One region of the Streptomyces solicamelliae genome, then DNA from elsewhere that is predicted to be linked to it. Evidence: riboswitches for the same ligand, from Rfam matches in the RefSeq annotation. Region 1 holds a riboswitch; the other holds the start of a gene.
What was found. A riboswitch is a leader RNA that binds a small molecule or an ion and turns the genes downstream of it on or off. The one in region 1 is predicted to bind cobalamin.
Positions count from the first base shown of each region.

Region 2: it holds a riboswitch for cobalamin, as region 1 does, so the genes downstream of both, cobN (cobaltochelatase subunit CobN) here and ABZO31_RS06905 (cobalamin biosynthesis protein) in region 1, are expected to answer to the same signal.

Region 1 is NZ_CP160404.1:1,486,952-1,490,783, reverse strand. Features, by position in the region: gene ABZO31_RS06910 (cobyric acid synthase) at 1-827, opposite strand, end outside; gene ABZO31_RS06905 (cobalamin biosynthesis protein) at 824-1,786, opposite strand; cobalamin riboswitch at 1,818-1,946, opposite strand; gene ABZO31_RS06900 (hypothetical protein) at 2,082-2,303, opposite strand; gene ABZO31_RS06895 (inorganic phosphate transporter) at 2,316-3,575, opposite strand.
Region 2 is NZ_CP160404.1:3,793,260-3,797,091, reverse strand. Features, by position in the region: gene ABZO31_RS17680 (precorrin-8X methylmutase) at 1-245, opposite strand, end outside; gene ABZO31_RS17675 (cobalamin biosynthesis protein CobG) at 242-1,483, opposite strand; cobalamin riboswitch at 1,559-1,703, shown strand; gene cobN (cobaltochelatase subunit CobN) at 1,740-3,832, shown strand, end outside.

The DNA.
Region 1 (3,832 bases):
GTGAAGTTGGACATCAGCGGGACCGCGCACACCGCGACCCGCAGCACGTCCTCGCCGACCGGCGGCGCGACGACCGACTCCCGCACCGCGCCGCGCAGCGAGACCCGCAGGCCGTCCTCCTCGTCGATGCCGAGCCCGTGCGCGTACGGCAGGACGCCGAGGGTCCGCCGCCCGGTCAGGCCGTGCAGCATGTCGAGCCCCGGTTCCAGCAGCGTCACGTCGCCGCGGAACTTGTTCACCAGGTATCCGGCGATCAGCCGCTGGTCCTCCGGCGCGAGCAGCGCCGTCGTGCCGAAGAACTGGGCGAACACCCCGCCCCGGTCGATGTCCCCGACGACCACCACCGGCAGCTCCGCCGCCCGCGCGATGCCCATGTTGACGATGTCCGTGCGCCGCAGGTTGATCTCGGCGGGGCTGCCCGCGCCCTCGCAGATCACCGCGTCGTACGTGCTCCGCAGCTCATCCAGGCAGGCGAGCACCGGCTCGAACAGCTCCTTCTGCCGGCCCCCGTGGTACCCGCGGGCGCTCAGTTCGCCGACCGGCCTGCCCATCAGCACGACCTGGCTGGACCGGTCGCTCCCGGGCTTCAGCAGCACCGGGTTCATCAGCGCGGTCGGCTCGACCCGCGCCGCCTGCGCCTGCATGGCCTGCGCCCGGCCGATCTCCGCGCCCTCCCGGGTCACGAAGGAGTTCAGGGACATGTTCTGTCCCTTGAACGGCGCGACCTTGATCCCCTGCCGGACCAGCCAGCGGCAGATGCCGGCCGTGACGACGCTCTTGCCCGCGTCGGACGTGGTCCCGGCGACCAGCAGCCCCCCGCCTCTCATGCACCCCTCCGCTTCATCGCGTTCACGATCATCCGGCCGCCCACACAGACCCCCAGCGTCAGTGCCGTCACCCGGCGCGACAGCGTCACCGCCCGCTCGATGTCGGCGACCGCCACCGCCCGTCCCGCCCCGTTGAGCACCGGCCGGTGCTCGACCCGGCCGCCGTACGCGAGCGTGCCCCCGAGACGTACCCCGAGCGCCCCCGCGAACGACGCCTCCACCGGGCCCGCGTTGGGGCTCGGGTGCTTCGCCGCGTCCGCGCGCCAGGCGCGGACCGCGCCGCGCGGGTCGCCGCCGGCGGCGACGGCGAGCGCCGCGGTCAGCCGGGCGCCGGGCCAGCCGGCCAGGTCGTCGAGCCGCGCCGAGGCCCAGCCGAACCGGCGGTACCGCGGCGACTTGTGGCCGACCATCGCGTCCAGGGTGTTCACCGCGCGGAAGCCGACGAGGCCCGGCACGCCCGCCACCGCACCCCAGACCAGCGCGCCCACCACCGCGTCGGAGGTGTTCTCGGCGACCGACTCCACGACCGCGCGGGCCATCGCCGGACCGTCCAGGGACTGCGGGTCGCGGCCGCACAGATGCGGCAGCCGCTCGCGGGCGACGTCCAGGTCGCCGGCGGCGAGTGCGCCGCCGATGGCGCGGGCCTCCCGGCCCAGGGTGGTGCCGCCGACGACGGCCCAGACGGAGGCGGCGGTCAGCGCCACGGACGCGGCGCCCCGGCCTCGTACGGCCCGGGCCGCGAGCGCCCCCGCGGCGGCCGCGCCGCCCGCGCAGACGGCGGTGTGCAGCGCGCCCCAGCCGCGGTGGTCGCGCCAGAGCAGCCGCTCGACCGCTCCGGCGGCGCGGCCGAAAGCGGCGACGGGGTGGCCCCGGCGGGGGTCGCCCAGGGCGAGATCGGCCACCAGACCGGCGGTGGCGCCGTACGCGTAGACAGCTGTGGCTGTGCTGCGGCCAGGCATGGCGCATTGTCCTCACTCAGGGTCCGCGCCCTGGCTCGACGTGACCGGCGGCGAGAGTTCCTGGCTCCCGGGGGACTGTCTCGTACCCCGGTCACAGTGGCGGGACCGCGCCGGATTCGCACCGGGCTTCCTCTTCGTTGCCGCCGTAATGGCCCCGTGAGTCCACCACGCCCCGCGAACAGCCGTCAACTCACCCTTGACCTGCGACGGGTCACTGTGCGAAGCACCACAGACACGACGGCCGGGCGGGCCGCACCCGAAGGTGCGGCCCGCCCGGCCGGTGGTTCCCGGATCGTCAGGCGACGATCAGATAGATGCCGTACGCGACGGCCGCCGCGCACAGTGCGAAGCAGGCGTACGCGCCGGTGCGCGCCAGGGTGGCGGAGCCGCCCTGCGCGGCGGCCTGCTCCTGCTTGGAGAGGCCGACGACGCCGAGGGTGAAGAGGCCCACGAGGGCGACGGTCGCCACGAGGCTGACTCCGAAGACGGAGCCGAGAGCTGCCCAGTCGATCTTCATGTCGTTCGTTCCTTACACCGCGGCGGCGGAGGCCGGGGGAGCTGCCGGGTCCGTGGGGGCCGGCGTGGGGATGGTGGTCTTGAGGCCCTCGTCCGCGACGGCGGCGACGGAGCCGGCCGGCGGCGGGGTGACGGCGGCGATGGCCGTGGTGACGACGCCCGCGGGCTCGTCGTCGACGTCGTTGACGTTGGTGTGGTCGACGACCTGGCGGCGGGAGATGACCCAGATGGCCAGGCAGGAGGTGATCAGGAAGGCCGTGACGGCGGCCACGCCCCAGTCGCCCTGGCGGGCGACGTACTCGGCGCCGGCGCCGACCAGCGCCGCGGCCGGAAGGGTCAGGCCCCAGGCCACGAACATCCGGGTGGCCGTCGACCAGCGGACGACACCGCCCTTGCGGCCCAGACCCGCGCCCATGACGGCGCCGGAGCAGGAGTGCGTGGTGGAGAGGGAGAAGCCCAGGTGGGAGGAGGCCAGGATGACCGTGGCCGCGCTGGTCTGGGCGGCGAAGCCCTGCTTCGGCTCGAGGTCCGTCAGGCCCTTGCCCATCGTGCGGATGATGCGCCAGCCGCCGAGGTAGGTGCCGAGCGCGATCGCCAGACCGGCGGAGACGATGACCCAGACCGGCGGGTTGGAGCCGGGGGCGAGGACGCCGCCGGCGACCAGGGCGAGGGTGATGATGCCCATCGTCTTCTGCGCGTCGTTGGTGCCGTGCGCGAGGGAGACGAGACCGGCGGACGCGATCTGGCCGGCCCGGTAGCCCTTCTCCGTCGTCTTGCCGCCGGCGTTCCGGTCGAGCCGGTACGAGAGGCGGGTGGCGAACATCGCGGCGAGGCCGGCGACCAGCGGGGCGGCGATGGCCGGGAGGAGGACCTTCGTGAGGACGACGTCGCCGTTGACGCCGCTGACGCCGATCGAGGCGACGGTCGCGCCGATGAGGCCGCCCATCAGGGCGTGGGAGGAGCTGGACGGCAGGCCGACCAGCCAGGTCACCAGGTTCCAGAGGATGGCGCCGACGAGTGCCGCGAGGATGACTTCCGGTTGGATGCCCTCCTCGTTGACGAGTCCCTTGGAGATCGTGTTGGCGACCTCGACGGACAGGAAGGCGCCGACGAGGTTCAGCACGGCGGACATGGCCACCGCCGTCTTCGGCTTGAGTGCACCGGTCGAGATGGTGGTGGCCATCGCGTTCGCGGTGTCGTGGAAACCGTTCGTGAAATCGAACACGAGAGCTGTCACGACCACAATGGCGAGCAGCAGCGTGATGTGTTCCATTTACCCAGGCAATCGTTTGACGTCAGTGGCTGGTTGAACGTAGGCAACCTGGGTGAACGGAAGATGAACTGGGCCAGGCGGTGGGGTGTCTCCATCCGGTATCCAGTGGTTCCGCTTCGCCCTCGGGGTGCCCGTGGGTCACTCGAACGAGAGGGGTGCGACCGCCGGTCACGCCCGCAGTCGCGGGAGAGCGGGCGGCATGTGCCGGTTTTGCCGCACTCGTCCACCCTGCCGGAAACCCCGCCCGGACCCGCCCC
Region 2 (3,832 bases), 2.3 Mb from region 1:
GCGTCGCACAGGATCGGCGCGCCGGCCTGCAGCGCGGTGCGGGCGGCGGAGACGACGCCCGGCGAGTAGGCGATGTCCTCGACGAGGTCGGTCATGCCGCAGGCATGGATCATCCGTACCGCGACCTGGCTCACGTCGGCGGGCAGATCCGCGAGATCCGCCTCGGCGCGGATCGTGGCAAAGGACCGGCGGTAGATCTCCGCGCCGTCCTTCTCGTAGTCGAACATCCTGTTGCTCTCGCTCATCTCGTCGTACGGGCCGTGGCGACGGCTTCGGGCAGGGAGGTACGGGGGACGGGGACGCCGTTCACGAGGTAGTCGCCGCCGGCGGTGGCGAGGACGTCGACCCAGTCGCCGTGCGGGTGGCCGCAGCGGCGGTCGCAGCCGGAGAGGTAGACCGGGAGCAGGCCCGCCGCCCCGGCGCTCGCGCGGGCGGCCCGGAGGGCGTCGCCCCGGACGTCCGCGAGGGACTTGGCGCAGCCGGGGCGGCCGGTGCACGCGCCGACGCCCGTCCAGGGCGAGTCGGGGCGGGTGATCAGGCCGTACGCGGCCAGGGCGGGCAGCCGCCCGGCGCCCGCGCCGGTCACGACCACCCCGCGCCAGGGCGTGAGCCGCACCGGGCCGGTGGCCGCCAGCGCCCGCAACTGGCCCGTGGTGAACCGCCCGAGCGGCGCGAGCACGTACAGCGCGTCCGCCCCGAGCACCCCGGGCACGGGCGGCGCGCCCTGCGGGAGCGGCGGCGGTACGGGGACGCGCTCGGCGTCCACGCCCGCGCGGGCGAGCGCGGCGGCGAGGTCGAGGGCCTCGTCCTCGGGCAGCTCCCGTACCCGCCACGCCCCGCTCTCCCGCGCCGCGCGCAGGAAGGCGTCCGAGGCGGCCAGGGCCGCGCGGGGGGCGTCGGCGGCCGCGACGCGGTACGCCTCGTCGCCGACGTGCAGCAGCGCCGTGCCGTCCGGCTCTGCGATCAAGGTCACATCGCCGCCGAGGCCCGCCACGTCGCCGCGGCCGTCGTCGAGGACGAAGAGGAAACGGCCCGAAAGGGACGGGGTCCACTCCTGCGCGCACAGCAGCGTGTCCAGCTCCCCTGCCCACAACTGCACGTCCGCGCAGCCGAGTCCGTCCAGGCCGGCGGCCGGGGAGGCCACGATGTTGCGGATCCGTTCGTGCGCCGCCGAGGGCAGCAGGCCCACGTCCGCCAGGAGCGCCGCCAGCTCCGCCCCACAGCCGTCGCCGAGACCCCGCAGCTCCGCGTTGCCGCGGGACGTGACGGACACCTGCCCGTCGCCGAGCCGGAGCGCCGCGTCGGCCAGAACCTCCAGCTGACGTATCGTCAAACGCCCTGCGGGCAGGCGCAGTCGGGCCAGACGCCCGTCGTCGGCGGGGTGCAGACGCAGCGCCCCGGGGCAGGCGTCGCCTCGGTCCCGTATGAGAGGTTCGCCCGACTCGGGCGAGGTGCGTGGGGTGGGCGGCATGGCGGCGAGCATACCCACGGGAAACCGGCCTTCCACGAGGTGTGATCCGGTCGACTCCGCGGCCCCGCCCGGCCCGCCGCGGCCAGGATCTACTATGCAGACGGCATGGGGTCGAAGGACCCCGGGGAGGAAGCCCGGTGAGATTCCGGCGCGGTCCCGCCACTGTGAGCCGGCCCCCGCCGACACCGGGGGGACGGTGAGTCAGGAACTCCCTGCCGTCCACCAGACCACCCGGGGCGCGGAAACCCCGAGGAAGGCCAGCGCTCGCATGCGAATCCTGCTGCTGTCGCACTCCGACACCGACCTGCTCAGCGCCCGTGCGGCCGGCGGCCCGGTCGAGTACCGCTTCGCCAACCCGTCCCGCCTCCCGGCCGACGACCTGCCGGGTCTGCTGGACGACGCCGACCTCGTCGTCGTCCGCCTCCTCGGCGGCGTCCGCGCCTGGCAGGAGGGGCTCGACACGATCCTCGCCGCCGGAAAGCCGGTCGTCGTCCTGACCGGCGAACAGGCCCCGGACGCCCAGCTCATGAGCGCCTCCACCGTGCCGGTCGGCGTGGCCACCGAGGCGCACGCCTACCTGGCGCACGGCGGCCCGGACAACCTGGAGCAGCTGGCCCGCTTCCTGTCCGACACCGTGCTGCTGACCGGCCACGGCTTCGAGTCCCCGACGGCCGCGCCGACCTGGGGCCCGCTGGACCGTGCGCGGAGGAACGACAGCGGCCCCACCATCGCCGTGCTCTACTACCGCGCCCACCACATGAGCGGCAACACCGCCTTCGTCGGCGCCCTCTGCGACGCGATCGAGGACGCCGGCGCGCAGGCCCTGCCGCTGTACGTGGCGTCCCTGCGCGCCCCCGAGCCGGAGCTGCTCGACCGCCTGAAGGGTGCGGACGCGATCGTCACCACCGTCCTCGCCGCCGGCGGCACCAAGCCCGCCGAGGCGCAGGCCGGCGGCGACGAGGAGGCGTGGGACGCGGGCGCGCTCGCCGCCCTCGACGTGCCCGTCCTGCAGGCGCTGTGCCTGACCGGCTCCCGGGAGGCGTGGGAGGAGAACGACGAGGGTCTCTCCCCGCTGGACGCCGCCAGCCAGGTCGCCGTCCCCGAGTTCGACGGCCGTCTGATCACCGTCCCGTTCTCCTTCAAGGAGATCGACGAGGACGGCCTGCCCGCGTACGTCGCCGACGCCGAGCGCGCCGCCCGCGTCGCCGGCATCGCCGTCCGCCACGCGCGTCTGCGGCACATCCCGAACGCCGAGAAGAAGCTGGCGCTCGTCCTCTCCGCCTACCCGACCAAGCACTCCCGGATCGGCAACGCGGTCGGCCTCGACACCCCGGCCTCCGCGGTCGAGCTGCTCAGGCGCCTGATCGCCGAGGGCTACGACTTCGGCCCGACGGCCGACATCCCCGGCCTGGTCTCCGGCGACGGCGACGAGCTGATCTACGCGCTGATCGAGGCCGGCGGCCACGACCAGGACTGGCTCACCGAGGAGCAGCTGGCCCGGAATCCCGTCCGCATCCCGGCCGCCGACTACAAGCGCTGGTACGCCGAACTCCCCGCCGAACTGCGCGAGCAGGTCGAGGAGCACTGGGGCCCGGCCCCCGGCGAGATGTTCCTCGACCGGTCCCGCAACCCGGAGGGCGACATCGTCCTCGCGGCCCTGCGCCGCGGGAACCTGCTGATCCTCATCCAGCCGCCGCGCGGCTTCGGCGAGAACCCGATCGCGATCTACCACGACCCCGATCTGCCGCCCTCGCACCACTACCTGGCCGCCTACCGGTGGATCGCCGCCCGAGCCGAGGACGGAGGGTTCGGCGCGGACGCAATGGTCCACCTGGGCAAGCACGGCAACCTCGAATGGCTGCCGGGCAAGAACGCGGGCCTGTCCGCGGCGTGCGGCCCGGACGCGGCGCTGGGCGATCTGCCGCTGGTCTACCCGTTCCTCGTCAACGACCCCGGCGAGGGCACCCAGGCCAAGCGGCGCGTCCACGCCACACTCGTCGACCACCTCGTGCCGCCGATGGCGCGCGCCGACTCGTACGGCGACATCGCCCGCCTGGAGCAGCTGCTCGACGAGTACGCGCAGATCAGCAGCATGGACCCGGCGAAGCTGCCGGCGATCCGCGCCCAGATCTGGACGCTGATCCAGGCCGCGAAGCTGGACCACGACCTCGGCATGGACGAGCGGCCCGACGACGACGGCTTCGACGACTTCCTGCTGCACGTCGACGGCTGGCTGTGCGAGGTCAAGGACGCCCAGATCCGCGACGGTCTGCACGTCCTCGGCGGCGCGCCCACCGGCGAGGCCCGGGTGAACCTGGTCCTGTCGATCCTGCGGGCCCGTCAGATCTGGGGCGGCACGCA